4 regions of the Halomonas sp. 7T genome follow, and region 2 is predicted to be linked to each of the others. Evidence: predicted binding sites of a transcription regulator. Region 2 holds the regulator's gene; each other region holds the start of a gene.
What was found. The regulator PhoB, encoded in region 2, activates phosphate uptake and scavenging genes when phosphate is short. The targets are predictions, from matches to a motif close to TGTCATANNNNTGTCANA.
Positions count from the first base shown of each region.

Region 1: the regulator PhoB is predicted to act here: its motif matches at 1,854-1,871, upstream of LOS15_RS02925 (DUF6482 family protein).
Region 3: the regulator PhoB is predicted to act here: its motif matches at 1,421-1,438, upstream of LOS15_RS16205 (putative 2-aminoethylphosphonate ABC transporter substrate-binding protein).
Region 4: the regulator PhoB is predicted to act here: its motif matches at 3,385-3,402, upstream of phnD (phosphate/phosphite/phosphonate ABC transporter substrate-binding protein).

Region 1 is NZ_CP087112.1:625,893-630,925, reverse strand. Features, by position in the region: gene LOS15_RS02935 (cryptochrome/photolyase family protein) at 1-1,055, shown strand, start outside; gene LOS15_RS02930 (thiol-disulfide oxidoreductase DCC family protein) at 1,052-1,462, shown strand; gene LOS15_RS02925 (DUF6482 family protein) at 1,501-1,803, opposite strand; gene LOS15_RS02920 (hypothetical protein) at 1,943-2,236, opposite strand; gene LOS15_RS02915 (replicative DNA helicase) at 2,335-4,971, opposite strand.
Region 2 is NZ_CP087112.1:3,102,561-3,107,593, forward strand. Features, by position in the region: gene LOS15_RS14535 (NAD(P)/FAD-dependent oxidoreductase) at 1-171, opposite strand, end outside; gene LOS15_RS14540 (chorismate--pyruvate lyase family protein) at 259-825, shown strand; gene ubiA (4-hydroxybenzoate octaprenyltransferase) at 858-1,748, shown strand; gene phoB (phosphate regulon transcriptional regulator PhoB) at 1,858-2,547, shown strand; gene phoR (phosphate regulon sensor histidine kinase PhoR) at 2,551-3,873, shown strand; gene LOS15_RS14560 (hypothetical protein) at 4,229-4,543, shown strand; gene cysZ (sulfate transporter CysZ) at 4,832-5,033, opposite strand, start outside.
Region 3 is NZ_CP087112.1:3,467,973-3,473,005, forward strand. Features, by position in the region: gene LOS15_RS16195 (HAD family hydrolase) at 1-640, shown strand, start outside; gene LOS15_RS16200 (GntR family transcriptional regulator) at 633-1,343, shown strand; gene LOS15_RS16205 (putative 2-aminoethylphosphonate ABC transporter substrate-binding protein) at 1,486-2,535, shown strand; gene LOS15_RS16210 (putative 2-aminoethylphosphonate ABC transporter ATP-binding protein) at 2,579-3,703, shown strand; gene LOS15_RS16215 (putative 2-aminoethylphosphonate ABC transporter permease subunit) at 3,700-5,033, shown strand, end outside.
Region 4 is NZ_CP087112.1:2,701,284-2,706,316, forward strand. Features, by position in the region: gene phnE (phosphonate ABC transporter, permease protein PhnE) at 1-477, opposite strand, end outside; gene phnE (phosphonate ABC transporter, permease protein PhnE) at 535-1,362, opposite strand; gene phnC (phosphonate ABC transporter ATP-binding protein) at 1,359-2,231, opposite strand; gene phnD (phosphate/phosphite/phosphonate ABC transporter substrate-binding protein) at 2,357-3,334, opposite strand; gene LOS15_RS12625 (bifunctional diguanylate cyclase/phosphodiesterase) at 3,438-5,033, opposite strand, start outside.

The DNA.
Region 1 (5,033 bases), 1.2 Mb from region 2:
TTGACCACGATAATCGTGAACCGATGAGCGCAACGCTTAGCTTTCCAGCGCTACCTCAACACCGCCAGGATGAGATAACCCAGCAAGCGCTCGACGATGCCAAACGCTATTTTAATGACCATATAGGAACGCTGGAAACGTTTAACTTACCTGTGACCCGCCGCCAAGCGCTGGTCGATTTACACCACTTTATCGACCATGGGCTAGCGGATTTTGGCCGTTACCAGGATGCCATTAGCGATGCCGAACCCTTTTTGTATCACTCTCGGCTATCAGCGGCACTTAATATTGGGTTACTTACACCTCACGAAGTATGTGAAGCAGCCGAACAGCAATACTATAAAGGCAAAGCGCCCATTAATGCGGTAGAAGGGTTTATCCGCCAAATACTGGGTTGGCGAGAGTATGTCCGTGGGCTTTACTGGACAAAAATGCCCGCTTACAAGCAGCAAAACGGTTTAGGCGCAAAACGTGATCTTCCTGCTTTTTATTGGGATGCCAATACCGATATGCGCTGCCTACAACGCGCCATTCAAATGACCATCGACAACAGCTATGCCCACCATATTCAGCGTTTAATGGTAACCGGTAATTTTGCGCTGCTGTGTGGCGTAAAGCCGGAAGCGCTCTGCGACTGGTACTTGGCTGTTTATGCCGATGCGTGCGAATGGGTAGAGCTACCCAATACACTAGGCATGGTGCTTCACGCGGACGGCGGGCTAATGGGGTCTAAGCCCTACTGCGCATCAGGTAAATATATCGACAAAATGTCCGACCATTGCCAACACTGCCGCTACTCCCCCAAAGAGGTGACCGGCCCGAGGGCCTGCCCGTTTAACAGTTTGTACTGGCACTTTTTGGAAACCAATGCTGAGCAGCTGAACCGTAATCCGCGTATGAAGCTTATTTATGGGTCGCTTTCACGGATGAAAGAGGAAAAGCGAGCGGCAATTCGCCAGCAAGCGGAGCAGTTTCTCACTCAGTTACCCACCCAAACAGGCTATGGCCAAGCTGCCCACACCCAAGGTTACGCAACACAGGAGAATCGCTCATGAACCGCTTCGCTACACTAGAGGCACGCGCTCCAGTTACGCTCTATCATGATGGCCACTGCCCTTTTTGTCGGGTTGAAGTCGCTTGGCTTGCTAAACATCGCCATCAAGAGCGCGTAAAGCTTGTTGATATTCAAAGCAGTGAGTTTAATGCTGAAGAGACAGGACGCAGCTTTGAGGCCATGATGGGGCAACTGCATTTACAGGATAGTCAGGGACGATGGTTTATCGGTATGGATGCCAGCCGGGCCCTTTATGCTGTTTTAGGTTACCGGCGGCTGGTAAGGCTCTCTTGCTTACCGGGCCTGCAAAGCATCATGGATGCAGGCTATCGTTTTTTTGCCCGGCGCCGTATCCGGCTGGGGCAGTGGTGGGAAAAGCGTCAGGCGAAATTATCTTCTCGTGATTAAGTTTTAGTGATGACGTTTTTGAAATCACGCTTTTAAAATCAAAACACCAGCGGCATACGCGAGGTTAGCGGCGCACTGTAATGAGCGTCGCGCCCAATGACTTCATCCTGGGGCACATGCTGCACCAGGTAAGCACGATGAATACCGGTTCGCTTTAGCTCCAAATAGACATCGTCTAGTGCGCGAAACAGCATGGGTTTTCCCCGCTGTGTCAGCATGTGGCGCTCGCCTTCAACATCTTCAAGCTCTACTTGATAGAAGCGGCTGCCAGAGTGGGTGATAACACGGATTTCAAAGTTATCGTGGTTGGCGACGAACTGCTTAAGTTCTTTCAGTTCCATGGTTCCCTCCTGTTATTTGTCATTGTCATGGGCACAGCATCCCGCAAACCCATGACAGTAATATTACCTTGGCACTAACTGCCTAAGACGACAACATAACAAAAGAGTTCCTGACCAAAACGTCAACTTATGCGTGCAATTATTGATATTCAGAGGGGTCGATCGCCTTACCCAGCGAGTTACGGTCAATCCAGTTACCGCCTTTGGTTTCCTTATACCGGAAGACGACCTTGTCCCCTACCGCCACTGGCAACTCACTATCTTCCGTCTGATAACTGTATTTCTCGCCTTCGACCACCAGGAAGTAGCGGTAAAGATCCGGCATCCCCAGCCACTCTTTAAATGGCCCTTCGCGCTCTAGCGACTGCAGCTCCCCACGGCCTTCAAGCTTAGGAAGACGCTTTCGGTTACCACGTCTAAAACCACCTGCCATTTTCTACTCCTGTCTATCTGCTTCGAAAGGGGTGGGCATTATACGACCTACCCTGCTGCAAACAAGTGAATTACCCAGGCACATAAAAACAACGCACCTTAATCACCAAATGCTTCGCCATAACTATCGGGCGCTAAATCTTCAAACCGGGTGTATTTACCAATAAACGCCATATGCACCGTCCCAATCGGCCCGTTACGCTGCTTACCAATAATCAACTCGGCGATACCCTGGTTATCGGGGTTATCCGGGTTATACACTTCATCCCGGTAAACGAAGGCGATCACGTCCGCATCCTGCTCAATCGCTCCCGAGTTATGGCTAACAACGCCATCCGCTAACCAACAGGCATCTCCTGGAACGGTTAAATCAAAGACTTCTTCTTCACCGCAAGGGCGTATATCGACGACCTGATCCCAAAAGAGATCGCTGGAGGCTATCTGTGATAAAGCCTCATCGCCTAGTGCATCCGCGTAGCTGTTCAGGGTGGCGCGCGAAGGTGCAAAGCTAAAGTGGGACGAGCCGCCATAAGCAGTACCACGCATTGCAGCCATTTGCCGCTGGCTTATCCCTTTGGCCACCATTACCTGCTTAACATAATCGAACACCTCTTGAGGCAAGGTATCGATATTCGTATTAGCCTCGACGACCGCCACTTTAAGCGACTCTAGCGCTGCCTCCTGATGCCCAAACGCACCAATTCGCTGTGCAAAGCGCTGCTGTTGATCACTTCCAGATACATCTGCGGTATACCATCCTCCCCCTTCTCCCGATATTACATGACGAATTCGGGTCACAATTCCGAAACGCAGCAGCAGTGCGCTGACATCATCGATAAGACGTCGGCTAACCGTAGAGAAGTAGAGCCGTGTACGACCATTTTTATCTGTTGTAATACTACCGTCAGTGGCCCACAGGTGACGTATAAACAGAGCAAGTTGCTGATTGGAAAGCTTAAAGATATCACTCGGAATATATTTTTCAGCAGAACGTTGCCCAAAAATACCTAGTGACTTCAACCAGCGTCCCACCGCTTGCGCATGCCAGCGATTACCATTGCCAGCGATAACGAGTTGATGCCAGTTCCCGCGTCCCGCATGACGAGTCGCTTTCGAACCAAACTGCTCGGCAGAGCGCTTCACGACATCGCTATTCGCTTCGCTAGCGGTGGTATAGCGTAGTGGCTGGCCTTTGACATAGCTGCCGTCACCTAACAAATGGGCCAACAGGATAAGTGCATGCTCCTCCCACACTATCGGGCACTCAGGCTCGGATAACTGCCTGGCTAATGCAATACGATCACCTATCTTAAGGTCGGCGACCATTTTCCAATCCCACAGCGCTTTTAAGCGGTGCTTACCTGTCGCGCGTATGCGCCGCCCACTGGCAAGAGAAACCTCAAAGACCGGCTTAGTACCCACTGACCACACTAAATCCGTCGCAGAGCAGTGCAGCTTTCCATCCTCTCCTAGCGACACAACGTTCGGGGTTTGCCCTACCAGCTCCCGAATAGGCAGCCGTTCCCCATTGGCTAGCATCACTAATGTGTCTCCCGTGACACACTCCCTCAAATCCGACATCACCGGCCGCTTATTGGGACGCTGCTCTAACGAGCGGTTAAGCTGCGAAAGCGCCACAACCGGGCACTGAAACTCTTTTGCCAAGCCTTTCAGCGAACGGGAAATTTCAGAAATCTCACCAGTGCGGTTTTCAGAGAAACCTGGGATCTGCATCAACTGCAGATAGTCGATCATGATCAGCGCCATATTGCCGTGCTCACGCACCACGCGGCGCAGGCGTGAGCGCATCTCATTCGGTGAGAGCGCGGCGGTATCGTCAATAAACAGCTGCTTATCTTTAAGCAAATTCACAGCGGAGGTTAGGCGCGGCCAATCTTCATCTTCCAGCTGCCCTGAGCGAACACGCGTTTGGTCGATCCGGCCTAGCGATGACAGCATGCGCAGCATCAGTGATTCAGCGGGCATCTCCATGGAGAACACCATGACCGGCTTATCGCTGGAAATGACCGCATGCTCTACAAGATTCATGGCAAACGTCGTTTTGCCCATGGAGGGCCGGCCAGCAATAATCACCAGGTCTGAAGGCTGCAAGCCAGAGGTCATCTCATCGAGATCGCGGAACCCACTGGACAGCCCGGTCATTTCGCCTTTGAGATTAAACAGCTCATCAATACGGTCGACGGCTTTTGTGAGCAGCTCGCTCATGCCGATAGGGCCACCGGTCTTTGGGCGCTCTTCAGCAATTTGGAATACTAGCCGCTCAGCCTCGTTTAGCAGCTCATCCGCTGGCCGCCCCTGGGGGGAAAAAGCCCCATCGGCTATTTGATTCGCCGCACGGATGAGCTTACGTAGCGTTGCTCGCTCGCGAACAATGTCCGCATACGCACGAATATTGCTGGCTGAGGGGGTATTGCGAGCAAGCTCGGCGAGGAACGCTAGCCCACCCACCGTGTCGAGCTGATCTCTGGCTTCCAACGCTTCAGAAAGCGTTATTACATCTAAAGGTTGGCCCGATTCCGCCAAATGAATCATGACGTTAAAAACAAGGCGGTGCTCATAGCGATAAAAGTCGTCGGCTACCAAGCGCTCTGAGACGTTATCCCAAGCTTGATTATCCAACATTAGCCCGCCTAACACCGACTGCTCCGCCTCTAACGAATGCGGCGGCAGCTTAAGCGCTGCCGTTTCCTGATCAGCAGAAGGCTGGTCTTGCATAGCAAGCTCCTTGACAAAAAACATAGCCAACAACGACGCTTATGTTAACGCAACCCCGCCCA
Region 2 (5,033 bases):
GAGCAGCGGCTTGCTGTAGTCATCGCCGCTGTCAGCGCTAACTAGCGTGATAGTGCGCGTATCTCCCTGGCGGCGCAGCGCGCGGGCTAAGCCAACGCCCGCCATGCCGGTGCCAATAATCACCAGCGCTGCGTGGGGGGGAGCGGTACCTTGTTGAGACGATGGGGGCATGCAGTCACCAAAAGTCGGTGGAACAAAAGCCTGTGAGAGCACCATGTTACACTACCGCCCACTTTTTTGACTGCCTTGGAGAATCCGGTGAAGGCTCCAGTTTTACGGCAAACCCAGCCGTTTGTGCACTGGCTACCCGTTAATGCGCTGCGCCCTTCGATGAGTGCGCCCTGGCAGCACTGGGTGGCGTCTACTGACTCGTTAACGGCGCGTCTCACGGCGGCGGCAGGCGACAAGCCGTTTCGAGTGCGTTTAGTACGCCAAACCATTGGTTTGCCCCAGCGGGATGAGGCGCTGGCCTTGGGTATTGAACCACGCCGCTATGCATGGCTGAGGGAAGTCGCGCTCTGTGTGGACGATACACCTTGGGTCGTTGCCCGCTCGGTGGCACCGCTCACCCAACTGCAGGGGAAAGGCCTAGAGGGGCTTGGCGAGCGTTCGTTAGGCAGTTGGCTGTTTCGCCAGCCTGATTTAGTGCGCGGCCCTTTGTATGCCACTAAACACTGGCCCCGCTTTGCCCATCACCTCTGTGCGCCTACGGTGGCCGGCGTTTGGGGGCGGCGCTCGGTTTTTCAGCACAGCGGGCTTTCACTACTGGTTCAAGAGTATTTTTTATCCACTATGGCGGATGATCTTGGCCTGCCTTCGCGCTAGGCTAAGACGGCATCTTTTTTCGTGAGGTAAGCATGGATCGTTCTCTGTTGCGGCCAACGGGGTGGGCTCGGGTGGCGGATTTTTTACAGCTGATGCGCCTGGATAGGCCGATTGGCACCTGGCTATTGATGTGGCCAACCCTATGGGCGCTGTGGATTGCGGCAGAGGGGGTGCCTGGGCGCGATGTATTGCTGATCTTTATTGCTGGTGTTTACGTGATGCGCGCGGCGGGCTGCGTGGTAAACGATTACGCGGATCGCCATTTTGATGGCCATGTGAAGCGCACTAAGCACCGGCCGCTTGCCACCGGTCGCATCAGCGAAACCGAAGCGCAGCTGCTGTTCGTTGGGCTAGTAGCGGCTGCGTTTATTCTGGTGCTGCTTACCAACGGGTTTACCGTCTTGCTCTCTATTGGCGGCTTAGCACTGGCGTTTATTTACCCCTTTATGAAGCGCTACACCCACTTTCCCCAAGTGGTGCTAGGGGCGGCTTTCTCCTGGGCGATACCCATGGCGTTTGGCGCCGTGCTGGGGAGCGTGCCCCTTGAGGCGTGGTTGCTGTTTTTCGCCAACGTATTGTGGACCGTGGCCTACGATACCCAGTACGCCATGGTTGACCGCGACGATGACTTAAAAATCGGTATTAAATCAACAGCGGTGCTGTTCGGAGATGCTGATCGATTAATCATTGGCTTGCTACAACTCGCCACGCTGGCGCTGTTAGCCTGGGTCGGGCTACGCGTAGGGTTAGGCGGTTTTTTCTGGCTGGGGCTAGTCGCGATGGCAGCGACGTTTGCCCATCAGCAGCGGCTAATTGCGCACCGTGAGCGTGATGGCTGCTTCCAGGCATTTCTGAATAATTACTGGTCGGGGCTGCTTATTTTTGCCGGTATTGCCCTGAGCTGGTGGCCAATCACTGGCTAAATATGGTGCTTGTCATAAAATTGTCACCAAGTCATGGTGTTATCGTCACAGATATTTCATTGAACTGTTTTCTATGAGCTAGTTCCATTGCACACCGTGAGGCCTAGGAATGACCGCCAAGACCGTTTTGATTGTCGATGATGAGGCGCCGATTCGCGAAATGATCGCAGTGGCGCTGGAAATGGCTGACTATCACGTGCTTGAAGCGGATAACGCCCAAGATGCCCATGCAATGGTGGTCGACCATCAACCCGATCTGCTGCTACTGGATTGGATGATGCCCGGCACCAGCGGTATCGAGCTTGCAAGGCGGCTCAAACGCGAAGAAGCAACCGCTGAAATCCCGATTATTATGCTCACTGCCAAGGGGGAAGAGGATAATAAGATTCAAGGTCTTGAAGCGGGCGCTGACGACTACATCACCAAGCCGTTTTCACCGCGTGAGCTGGTGGCCCGCTTAAAAGCCGTACTGCGACGCACGACCCCCAGGGGTGTTGAAGACCCTATTGAAATTAACGGCCTGCTGCTCGACCCGGTGAGTCACCGAGTCAGTGCGCATGGTGAAGCGCTAGAAATGGGTCCCACCGAGTATCGCCTGTTGCAGTTTTTTATGACCCACCAAGAGCGCGCCTATACCCGCAGCCAGCTGCTTGATCAGGTTTGGGGTGGCAATGTGTACGTTGAAGAGCGCACCGTTGATGTACACATCCGCCGTTTGCGTAAAGCCCTGGGCGAAGCCCACCAAAACCTTATCCAAACAGTGCGAGGTACTGGGTATCGCTTCTCCGCACGGGTGTAACGCGTGCGACTCTGGGGGCGAGAACTGTGGCGAATTGCTTGGCTGGCGACTCTAGGGGTTTTGCTAGGCTGGGCGTTAGGCGCGCCCGGGCTGGGGCTGGCTACAGGGCTGGCGGTGTGTTTGTTTTATCACCTTCGCCAGCTGCGGGCGCTGTTTCAATGGCTAACGTTGCATCCCCAAGATGAGCCACCCTCGGCACGCGGTATGTGGGGCGAGCTATTTGATCGTCTCTACCGCTACCAAAAGAGCCAGCGTATTACGCAGGCACGCCTGCGGGCGACCCTTGCGCGTATTCAAGAATCCTCAGAAGCGATGCGTGACAGCGTTGTCATGCTGGACCGCCACGGTGACTTAGAGTGGTGGAATAGCGCCGCTGCAGAAATGCTGGGTCTACAAACCGCCCATGACCGTGGGCAACATATTACGAACTTGCTACGTGACCCGCGCTTTATCAGCTATTTCAATGCCAATGAGTATGGCGAACCCTTGACACTGACCTCGCCCATTGATGAGCGCCGAATTTTACAGTATCAAATTACCCTTTATGGCGACGATGAGCGGCTCGTCATGGCGCGAGACATTACCCGCCTGCATCGCCTGGAGCAGATGCGTCGCGACTTTGTCGCCAACGTCTCCCATGAGTTACGCACACCGCTAACCGTACTTTCCGGCTATTTGGAAACATACAGTGATTTAAGCGACCAGTTACCACCGCGCTTAGGCCGTGGAATTGGGCAAATGGAGGCGCAAACCAAACGCATGCAGAGCTTGGTCAATGATTTGCTGCTGCTCTCACGGTTAGAAATTGACCAAGGTGGAAAAGATCACCAGCCGTTTGCCGTTGGGCCGTTACTTGAGAGCATTCGTCAGGATGCCGTGGCGCTTTCCAGCCAGCAGCAAGGGGGGCATGCTGCAAGTAGCCTGCTGCATAATATCGACGTGCGCATTGAGGGAGAGGCGCAGCTAGTGGGCAGTGAGCAGGAAATTCGCAGCGCTATTTCTAATCTTGCGTTTAATGCTGTTCGCTACACACCGACAGGGAGTCAAATAACCCTAAGCTGGACCACACAAGAGAATGGATGCGCCTGCATCGCGGTGGAAGATAATGGTGAGGGGATTGACCCTGTCCATATCCCTCGGCTGACCGAACGTTTCTACCGGGTTGATAAAGGGCGCAGCACGGCGACTGGCGGCACTGGCTTGGGTCTAGCCATTGTTAAGCATGTGCTGCTACGCCATGACGCCCAGCTGCACATCGTCTCCCGGCCTGGTGAGGGCGCGAGGTTTCGCTGCGTATTTCCTGCCACTCGGGTCTTGGCCCGCTAATTCGACGGTGCTTGCCACGCTATTTACCCTCATCGTCTATTTGCTTTCACAGTCGCCCCGCCTTGATGAACAATTTTTGTATAAGTGTGTCAGTTTGACTGCTAAGAATGGTCAAACCCTGCGCATGTGTCATTTTTAGTCACTTTTGCGGTTTTAAGCGTGCTTTCCGAGCGGTCAAAAAGACATTATAAAAAATAATAAGTATTTGTATTTTATGATTTTATTATTTTTTTTGGCAAAGTGGCACAGGTGATGCAGTTATCTTGGTAAGGAAGATAACCGCTGGAACTGGTAAGCCTATATGGCACTCTTCCTTAAATTTAGCGGTATCAAACAGCGATCGAGGAGACGGAATATGATGTCCATGGAACTACTCAAGAAAGCTGGTATTTTAGGTGTATCTTTTGGCTTGATGGCTAGCCCGCTAGCATTCGCCGACACTACTGAAAATTCATCAATTGATCAGAACCAAGGCATTACAGCTGATGAGCAGCCATTAGATAATCATTCACAAGACAATGCGAATGCAGGCAACTACGACACTGAAGATCTAACGACCGATCACGGCACTCAAGGTCCAGACGTTGTTGATGAGCCTGATTCTGACGACATGAGCGGTGATGAAGAGTACACGCCAGAAGAGCTTGTTGAAGAAAATAGTGCGTCGTAATTGATAATTTTAATCAATAACATTGTTTTACAAAGTTGTAGATAACTCTTACGCTAAGGAATGAGCATATAAGGGGCAAGGATGTCCTAAGCAAGGATGCTCACTGGTTCAAGGAGTGAATCTAGCGACGATTAATACGTTAGTCAGGGTTAATTCCAAGGTTGGAGTCCCGCAAAAGGATAGGAAGCTAACGTCAGGTATCGCTCGAATTAAGAGTTATCAAGACCCCGCCACGGCGGGGTCTCGTTTTTGTGGGTATCTAAAAAGTGTGGATGGTTCAACTCTTACTTATCCAGCAGTGAGTGAGCCACGGTAGTGGTGGTCCCACATCAAAACGGCGCCTGCGACTGCGCCGGGAATTAAGAATAAGTTTGCCAAGGGAATCCAGGTGACAACGGTTACCCATCCGCCATAGGTCAGGCTTGGCCACCAGCGCTGCGAAAGCCGGTGGCGCATATCTCGAAACGTTATCTTATTGTTGTCCATTGGG
Region 3 (5,033 bases), 370 kb from region 2:
GATCCGTGACGCTGAGACCTTTATGGCGCGTGCCGAGCAGATGCAACAGGCGTATCACGCCGGTAAGTTAAAGCTTGAAGAATACCTAGCGATGACCCTGGCACCGCTGCGGGGGCGTCGCGTCAACGATGTGCAGCAAGAAGTAGAGCGCTTTGTCGACACTCATCTACAGCCGCGTATTTTTGATCACGCTTGGCGCTGCCTGGACGCGCATCGTCAGTCAGGCGACACCTTGGTGCTCATTTCGGCGTCATCGCATCACTTGGTGGCGCCGATTGCGACAATGTTAGGGATTGAGCATGTGTTGGCAGTAGAGCTCAGTGTCGAACACGCAGGGAGTCGGGCAAGCTATACCGGCCAGAGTAGAGGCGTGCTCTCTTATCGAAGCGGCAAAGTCGTGCGCTTCCAGCAGTGGCTAACCGAGCAAAACATCACCCCTAGCCACACGACCTTCTACTCGGATTCCCGTAACGATATCCCGCTGCTGCAATATGTTGATTGCCCGGTAGCGGTGAATCCTGACCCCGTGCTGGCGGAGGTCGCTAGTGTCGAAGGGTGGCGGCGATTAGACTGGCGAGTGGCATCGTCGACCGACGCTTCATCGGCCAATGATCTATCTGGAAAATCGGCGCATGCCTGATGCTTACTATTTACAGTTAACAGAACAGCTTCGCTATTTAATTACTCAGCACGCGACTCAGTGGGAAGGTAAACTGCCCGCCGAACGAGCGTTGGCAGAGCGTTTTTCGACGACCCGCGTGACGTTGCGCCAAGCCTTGGCGCAGCTTGAAGGGGAGGGGCTTATTCACCGCAGTAATCGGCGAGGCTGGTTTATTTCACCGGCTCGGCTAGTGTATGACCCTACCCGGGACGCAGGCTTTAACGATTATGTGCGTGCTCAGGGGCGCCAGCCACGCACTGCGGTTCTAAAGCTTGAAACCTGCCCACATTTAGCGGCGGCCCGTGCCCTGGAGCTGCCCGATGACCAGCCGTTCCATCATATTCGCCGTCGCCGTTACGTGGATGATCGCGCTGTACTGGTGGAGTCGCTTTGGGTAGTGCCAGAGCGAGCGCCAGAGTTGCTCGACATCTACAGCGGACAATCACTGTGGGGGCTATTAAGAGAACGCTGGGGGCACCACTTAGCCAATCGCTCGATCCGCATGGTGTCTGAGGCACTTTCGCCACTCGATGCCGAAGAGTTACTCGTTGCCCCAGGCGCTGCAGGGCTCAATATTTGCCGCGCTATTTTCGACGATCAGCAGCGGCCCATTGAGTTTGATGAAGAGCACTGGCTGCATGATTCCCTTTGCATCAGCGTTGATCTGGCTGGGCAGCAGTAACCTTAAGGCGAGCATAGCGGCTGCCTAATACCGTCCATTCAAGCGTACATCACAACTTAAAAAAACGGTCAAGCAAGCGTCATCGCACTGTCATTTAACCACGGCAAACTCCTGGTCTATACCAAAACGCTAGGAGCCTACCATGTCGACACTTCACCGGTTGTTTCAACCCACTCAAATAGCCACAGCTTTGCTTGCAACGGCGGCCGTTGCCTTCACCTCTATGGCGAGCGCCACTGAGCTAACGGTGTACACCGCCGTTGAATCAGATGACCTGCAAAAATATGCCGAACGCTTCAATGCTGCCCACCCCGATATCACCATTAACTGGGTGCGCGACTCGACGGGCGTGATTACTGCGCGCCTGCTGGCGGAAAAAGACAACCCCCGGGCAGACGTTATCTGGGGCTTAGCAGCCACTAGTCTGCTGGTGCTTGAAGAAGAGGGCATGCTGGAACGCTACGCCCCCACTGGCGTAGAGAATCTCGATCCAAAATTCGTTGATGCTGCTTACCGTAACGGTGAAGACCCCGCGTGGGTGGGCATGGATGCCTGGGTAGCCGCCATTTGCTACAACACCATTGAAGGCGAGCGACAGGGTGTACCCATGCCGACCTCCTGGGAAGACCTGACCCAGCCTGAGTTTGAGGGGCATGTAATCATGCCTAACCCTAATTCCTCCGGTACCGGCTATCTGGATGTAGCCAGTTGGATGCAGCTGTGGGGCGAAGAGCAGGGCTGGGACTATATGGATCGTCTGCATAACAACATTTCCCGTTACACCCACTCTGGCTCTGCTCCTTGCAGCCTAGCGGCCACCGGTGAAGCAGCAGTCGGTGTGTCGTTTGCCTTCCGGGGTGCACGGTTAAAATCTCAAGGCGCACCAATTGAAGTGATCTTCCCAGAAGAGGGGCTTGGCTGGGATATGGAAGCTGCCGCCATCGTTGCAGGTACCGCCAAACAGGAAGCTGCACAAACGCTGATGGATTGGGCCGTTTCCCGCGAGGCTAACGAACTCTATAACGAAGGCTACGCCGTGGTGGCCTATCCCGGTGTGGCACAGCCGATTGAAAACTATCCCGCTGACATTGCCGATCGCATGATTGATGCTGACTTCCAGTGGGCCGCCATCAATCGCGAGCGCGTACTGGCTGAGTGGCAGCGCCGCTACGACGGTAAGACAGAACAGTAAGCAGAGATCAGTTCCCCGGTCTAGGCCGGGGCTTGGAGATGTTATGCAATCTATTATGACCTCGCTGCTGGCCGCCGATTCGCCCACAGCGGTTCCCCCAACGATGCCCTATCTGCGTATCGAATCGGTCACTAAACGCTTTGGAAGCTTTACTGCGCTGGACAACATTGCGCTACAGGTTCAGGAGGGCGAGTTTGTCTGCTTTTTAGGGCCTTCTGGCTGCGGAAAAACGACCTTACTGCGCACTATTGCAGGCCTGGCTCAGCAAACAGCGGGCACGTTGATTCAGCGTGGTAAGGATATTTCCACGCTGCCCCCGCAGGCGCGGGATTTTGGCATTGTGTTCCAATCTTATGCACTGTTTCCCAATCTAACGGTGTTCGATAACGTTGCCTACGGGCTACGCAACCGCCGCAGTGATCGGGCGACAATTGATGCCCGCGTGGCGGAGTTACTTGCACTGGTTGATCTTAGCGGTAGCGAGCATAAATATCCTGCTGCGCTTTCTGGCGGGCAGCAGCAGCGGGTTGCGCTAGCGCGAGCGCTGGCGACCGAACCGGGCCTGTTACTGCTGGATGAACCCCTCTCAGCGCTTGATGCGAGAGTGCGCGGCCATTTGCGCTATCAGATCAAAGCGCTACAGGCGCGTCTTGGCGTCACCACCATTATGGTCACCCACGATCAAGAAGAAGCACTCACCATGGCGGACCGTATCGTGGTAATGAACCACGGGGTGATCGAACAAGTGGGCACGCCTGCCGAGATTTACCATCAGCCCGCCAGCGCTTTTGTGGCGTCATTTATTGGCACCATGAACTTTCTAGAGGTGACCGCCCAGGCGAATAATCATGCGTTGCTAGGCACTATTTCCTGCCCTTGCCTGCCGCACGCTTACACGCAAGGCCAAGCAGCTCAACTGGCCATTCGCCCTGAAGCGGTCGCGCTTAGTGCCAGCACCACCGGGCTGAGCGGTGAGGTGATGGGTATTGAGTTTTTAGGGGCGTTTCAGCGGGTGTCGCTGCAATTTAACGGTACAGAGCAACGGTTGCTGGCTGATGTTCCCAGTCGTGATAGCGCCGCACTGGGGTTACGGCTAGGGCAAAACCTGGGTATCCATTTGCCTGCCGATGCTGCCCGTTTATATCCGGCAGGGAGCAACCCGTCATGAGGGCAAGTACGTTTTCAGGCTCTGCCTCAAAGCCTTCGCTGGAGGCGTTGATACGCCTGCTCGTGCTGTTAGCGGGCGTGGCGCTTTTAGTGATTGGCCTGTTGTTTCCGCTATTGGCGATGTTGTTGAAAAGCCTGCAAGACCGCAGCGGCGACTTTATTGGGCTAGCCAACTTTGTGCAGTACTTTCAAACGCCAGCACTGGTGAACTCAATTGCCAATTCGCTGCGCGTGGCGTTCACCACCACGGTGGTCGTCGCTGGGCTGGCCTTTTTATGCGCCTACGGCATTACCCGTACCTGCATGCCGGGCAAGCGGCTCTTTCGCATGTTGGCAATTTTGCCCATTTTGGCACCTTCACTGCTGCCCGCCATTAGCTTGGTTTATTTGTTTGGCAACCAGGGGTTTTTGCGCGACGTGCTGGCAGGCCATTCGATTTATGGGCCGATCGGCATTGTGATGGGCATGAGTTTTTGGATTTTTCCCCATGCGCTAATGCTGCTAACCACGGCGCTGACTAACAGCGATGCACGCCTCTATGAAGCAGCCGAAGCGTTGGGCACACCGAAGTGGCGTACGTTTTTGACGATTACGCTGCCAGGGGTACGTTACGGGCTGATTTCATGTCTGTTCGTTGTCTTTACGCTGGCCATTACCGACTTTGGTGTGCCGAAAATTATTGGCGGCCAATTCAGTGTGCTCGCCACCGATGTATATCGCCAAGTGGTGGGGCAGCAGAACTTCCAAATGGGCGCGGTGGTTAGCGTTATTTTGCTAATGCCTGCGGTGCTATCGTTTGCCGTTGACCGCTGGATACAAAAGCGTCAGGTGGCTCAGCTTTCGGCGCGGGCAGTGCCATGGCAACCCACGCCTAGCCCGCTGCGAGACTGGACGTTTGCGCTGCTGTGTTATTCGGTCGCGGGCATTATTCTGCTGGTCATTGGTACCGCGGTGTATGCCTCACTCATCCAGTTTTGGCCCTACAACCTGTCGTTCACGCTGCAGCATTACTCCTTTCAAGGCTTAGCCGGCGGTGGCTGGGGGGCGTGGTTTAACTCCCTCAAACTGGCCTTTAGCGTCGCGTTAGTGGGGACACTGGTGATTTTCTTTAATGCGTGGCTGATTGAAAAGAGCGAAGGCTATCGCCCGCTGCGCCAGGGCCTGCATTTTATGGCCATGCTACCCATGGCGGTGCCAGGCATGGTGCTAGGTCTGGCGTATATCTTCTTTTTCAACCAGGCAGGGAATCCTCTTAACTGGCTTTACGGCACCATGGCGATTCTGGTGCTCAACACGCTTGTGCACTTTTATACGGTGTGTCACCTCACCTC
Region 4 (5,033 bases), 400 kb from region 2:
ACCAATCGAGCGCAGTGCGATGGCAATAATGCCCGCCAGTACGCCAGGGCCCAGAATGGTCACCAACAGCATGGCCCAAATCAACGAGTTAATGGAGCGCGAGGAGACAATGATGGTCAGCGCCAAGCTGCGCACGAGCGGATGCGGTGTGGTATTACGCGCGGCCAAAAACGCCACGGGAAATGCCATCATAATGCCCAGTGCCGTGCCCAGCGTGGCAATATTAACGGTGTCCCACATCGGCTTCCACAGCACGCTGGCATACTCCCAGCGGGGCGGCATCATACGGCTAATCAGGTCGCTGCCCTGGCGGCCAGCGTCTTCGACAAACACCCACATGGTGTTGTCAGAGATCACTTTCCAGCAAAGCAAGAACAGGCTAATGCCCGCCAGCCAGCCAAGATACTGCAGCCACTGGGCACGGGTGGTGCGCCGCTGCCACTGCGGCACGCCTTGGGGGGAAGTTGAAACCGGCATGGAGAATTCCTTTGGCTTAAAGGCCGTACAAAAAGGGTTGGCAACAGGCGTGCGGCGCTACTGCGTCCAACGACGCACATGGCTCGACGCATACTCACTCATCAACACAATCGCGATGATAATCAGCAAGATGGCGGCCGACGTGCCGTACTCGTAGCGGCTGAGCGAGGTGTTGAGCGTGGCGCCAATGCCACCGGCCCCGACAATGCCAATCACCGATGACTCGCGGAAGTTGATATCCAGCCGATACATGGAAAGCCCAATCAAGCGCGGCATTACCTGCGGCTGTACGGCATGATTCATGGTTTGCCACCAGCTCGCGCCGGTGGCGCGCACGGCTTCTACCTGCTTCCAATCGAGGTCTTCAATATCTTCCGCCAGCAGTTTGGCCATAAAGCCGATGGTGGCAAAGGCCAATGTGAGCATGCCCGCAAAAGGGCCAAAACCGAACATCACCACAAACAGAATGGCGATAATGATCTCTTGAAAGGTACGCGAGACGGCAATGATGGCCCGGCAGACGGCATAGATTGGCAACGGCGCAATGTTTTTGGCAGCCCCTAAGCCCACGGGAATGGCCAACAACACGCCGATCACTGTGGACGTCAGCGTCATGGTCAGACTTTCCATCAAGCCCGCCAGAATATCGTTTTGACGGCTGAAAAAATCCGGCTGCAAAAACGCGCCGAGAAAGTTCAGCGCCCGCCCCGAGCCTTCCGCGACGCGCGCCCAGTTCACTTCCACCGATGCCAGCGCCAACACCAGGTAAACCACGCCACCCAACACCAGCGCCCAACGCAGCCGAGGGCTTTCAATCAGCGGCAGCCGCCGCCACTGGCCTTGACGGGCACGCTGTTGTCGCGCTGAAGAGTTCGCCATACTCATTGTGCGCCTCCACTCGCCAGCAGGCTTTGGCGCGGCGAGGGATGAGAGTGGGACGCACGCAACGGCTCAGCGGAGTGCTTCACTTGCTCGCCATCTTCTTCCTCATCGGCGGGTTCGGGCGTGGTGTCCCAATCTTCCTCACCGTAAATAGTGGTGAGAATATCGCTGGTGAGTTCACTGGGCTTGCCGTCGAATACAATTTTCCCGGCGCGCAGGCCCACAATGCGATCCGCAAACTGCTGGGCCAGCGCCACATCGTGAATATTGATAATGGCGGCCAGCTCGCGTTCGGCGCACAGCTCGCGAATCAAACGCATAATTTGGCGGGATGTTTTCGGGTCCAGGCTCGCGGTGGGTTCATCCACCAACAGCAGTTTGGGGCTTTGCAGCAGCGCACGGGCAATGCCTACCCGCTGGCGCTGGCCACCGGAGAGCGCATCGGCGCGCTTATCAATGGCGTGAGGCAGGCCAACACGCTCCAACAGGCGAAACGCTTCTGCCACGGCTTCCTGGGGGTAGCAGCGCAAGAAGCTGCGCCAGAACCCTACATAGCCCAGCTGGCCAGAGAGCACGTTCTCCATCACGCTCAGGCGATCTACCAGCGCGTACTCCTGGAAAATCATCCCCATGGAGCGGCGCGCATGGCGCAGACGGCTGCCGGAGAGCTTGGTCAGCTCTACCTCTTCCAGACGAATGCTGCCTTGGGTGGGTTCGACCAAGCGGTTCACGCAGCGAATCAGGGTGCTCTTCCCTGCGCCAGATGGGCCAATCAGCGCCATAACCTGCCCTTTCGGCAGCGAGAGTTGGATATCGGTCAGCGCACGGTCGCCGGTGGGGTAACGTTTTCCAACGCCGGTGAGTGTCAACATGGGAAGTGCCTCAGTGTCTGATACTCAAGTGCTTATATGAATAAGGACTTATGTATTGAGCTACATAGCGGCTCGGCCAGAAGGTCGCCCTCCTGGCCGAGAAAACTAACGGGATGACCGATCGATTAATCGCAGTCGTACGTCACACCGTTGGCATCGGCGATAGTACGAATGACCGACCAGTTTTCCTGATAGGTGATCGGAATAAACTGCGCTTCGCCGGAGTTAGCGAACTCGGCTTCCAGCGCAGTGCCTTCCCAGTCGTAGCTGAAGAACGCATCCTGAATCTGCTGGGCAAGCTCTGGGTTCAGGTTGTGCGCCAAGCCGTAGGCCGTGGTGGGGAAGGTTTCCGAGGTGTAGATGACGTTGTAATCGCCTTCGCTCACCACATCGCGTGACAGCATGCGCTTGGCCACAGAGTTTGCAATGGCGGCCGCGTCGTAGTCTTTGTTCACCACGCCCAGGATGGAGTTGTCATGGGAGCCAGAGAAGGCCGTCTCAAAGTCTTCGCCCGCTTCCAGGCCGTACTCAGAGCGCAGCAGCGCGGAGGGGGCGCGGAAGCCCGAGTTGGACGTTTCCGAGGTAAACGCCAGCTGACGACCGGCTAAGTCTTCTACCGACTCAATGCCACTATCGGGGTAGGTGATGATTTCCATCTCGTAACCGAAGCTACCGTCTTCAGCAGCCATCATGGCGAAGGGACGGAAGCCACCGCAATTGACCGCCACCGGCACACCGCCGGTATTGAAGCCCGCCACATGCAGACGGCCCGCGCGCAGGGCTTCCTGCTGGGCAGCGTTAGACTGCACCGGGAAGAACTGGACGTTTTTACCGGTCGCATCGCTCAGGTGATCCAGGAAATCGGCCCAAACGTCGGCATAAACCGCGGGGTCTTCTACCGGCGTGTAAGCAAATACCAGCGTATCCGGGTCGGCCCACTGCGACTCGTCGCTGGGTATGTCGGCGATCATGTCACCGTCGTTATCCGTATAGCGCGAGGAGAGATCAGCAGAGGCCGTCACCGCTGCCAGCGCAAACGTGCCTGCCACGGCGGTGCTCAGCAGCGTACGAGAGAAAGGGCGGGTGTGTATGAGAGAGTGCATGGATCACCTAAACGGGTTGTGAAACGTTAGGCGTCATCATGATGCCAAGATATGACAGCGGCGGGACACTCTTATGACGGCTAGGTGACGAATAAGTGACGCGTTAATGACACTCCCCCACGCAGCAGCCGCGACGCTCTACAAATAGGCTATTGCCCGTGATTTTCTTGGCTTGATGCTTGAGCTCTGACAGCTGTGCGGCGATATCCAGCGCCTTGCAGGGGGCGGGGTCAGTAATCGGTTTGACCGCAATCGAGACGCTCACAAAGGGGAAGAACGTCACACCTCCCTGGCGGCTCTCAATGGAAATTCCTCCCAGCAGGCGGTCATGCTCTTCGTAAAAACCAGGCGCCATCACTGCAAACGAGTGGAGAATCTGCTGGCACACGCTTTCCCAGTGCTCCAGCGGCAGCAGCATCATAAAATCGTCGCCGCCGATATGGCCGATAAAGCCCCCCGCGCTCTCCACCTGGGCCTGCAGCAGGCGCGATAGCGAAATGATCACGTGGTCGCCACGGGCGTAGCCATAGGCATCGTTAAACGCTTTGAAGTTGTCCAAGTCCACGTAGGCCGCCGCAAATCCGCGGCCTTGAGCCAAATAGGAGGCCAGGGTTTCGTTGATCAGTATGTTGCCGGGCAGCCCGGTGAGCGGGTTGGCATGGCGCGCTTGGCGCACTTGAATCGCGGTAATTTCCCGCAGCAGGTCGACGATATTGCCCATGCCAAGGTAGTGACCGTCGCTGTCGACGATGACGAAATCTTCCTGTTCGATATCGCGGCTGTCGGTGAGCTGCTGGCTCAGTGCCTCCAAGGAGAGCTCCGCCTCCGCCACGATCATTTTGGGGTCGGCAATCTCCAACACGCAGCGCTTCGCGTACAGCGCGTGGCTGTACTGGTTGGTGAACAGCGTTAGAAAAGCGTTGCGACGCACCACCGCCACGGGCACGCCCTTTTCAATCACCGCCACGCAGCGCAGGCGGGGGTCTTCGCGAAAACGCTCAGCCAGCGCCGGTACCGAGCAGGTAGCCGACACACTCTCAATCGGGCGCAAAATAGAGTGCGCGGTGCGCCCCGCCGGGCTTTTGAGCTGAGTAGTCGCAGGCAGTAGCGTATTGAGCTGCATGGGCGGCTGAAGGCTTGGCCGGGCAAAGTAGAACCCCTGCAACAGTGCCAGCCCACGATCTAGCTCCCACAGGCAGAGATGCTCGGCGGCTGTCTCCACCCCTTCTGCAATCAGCTGACAATCTAGGCTACGTGCGACATCTAAAATGGAGCGCAAAAACTCCCGCTTGGCAGGCTCTTTATCGATCCCCGAAATAAAGTGGCGGTCGAGTTTAACGAAATCGGGCCGTAGCTCCGACCAGTGGCGCAGGCTCGAATGCCCGGCACCCAAGTCATCCAGCGCCACCTGAAACCCCATATCGCGGTAGTGGTCTACCGCTTGGCGCATCAGTTCGTAGTCGTGAATTGGCACATGCTCGGTCAACTCAATGACCACACGCTCAGGGGGCAGGCCGCTCTCTTGAATAAAGCGCATCGTCAGCCCCTCGCGGAAGTCGCGCTCCACGATGGTCAGCGGCATCACGTTGAGAAACAGCAGCCCCGGCAGCTCAAGCTCGGCAAATCGGCGAATGGCGAGCCGCCGACAGAGCAGATCCAGTTCGACCAGCAGCCCCGCCTGGGTGGCCACCTCAAATAA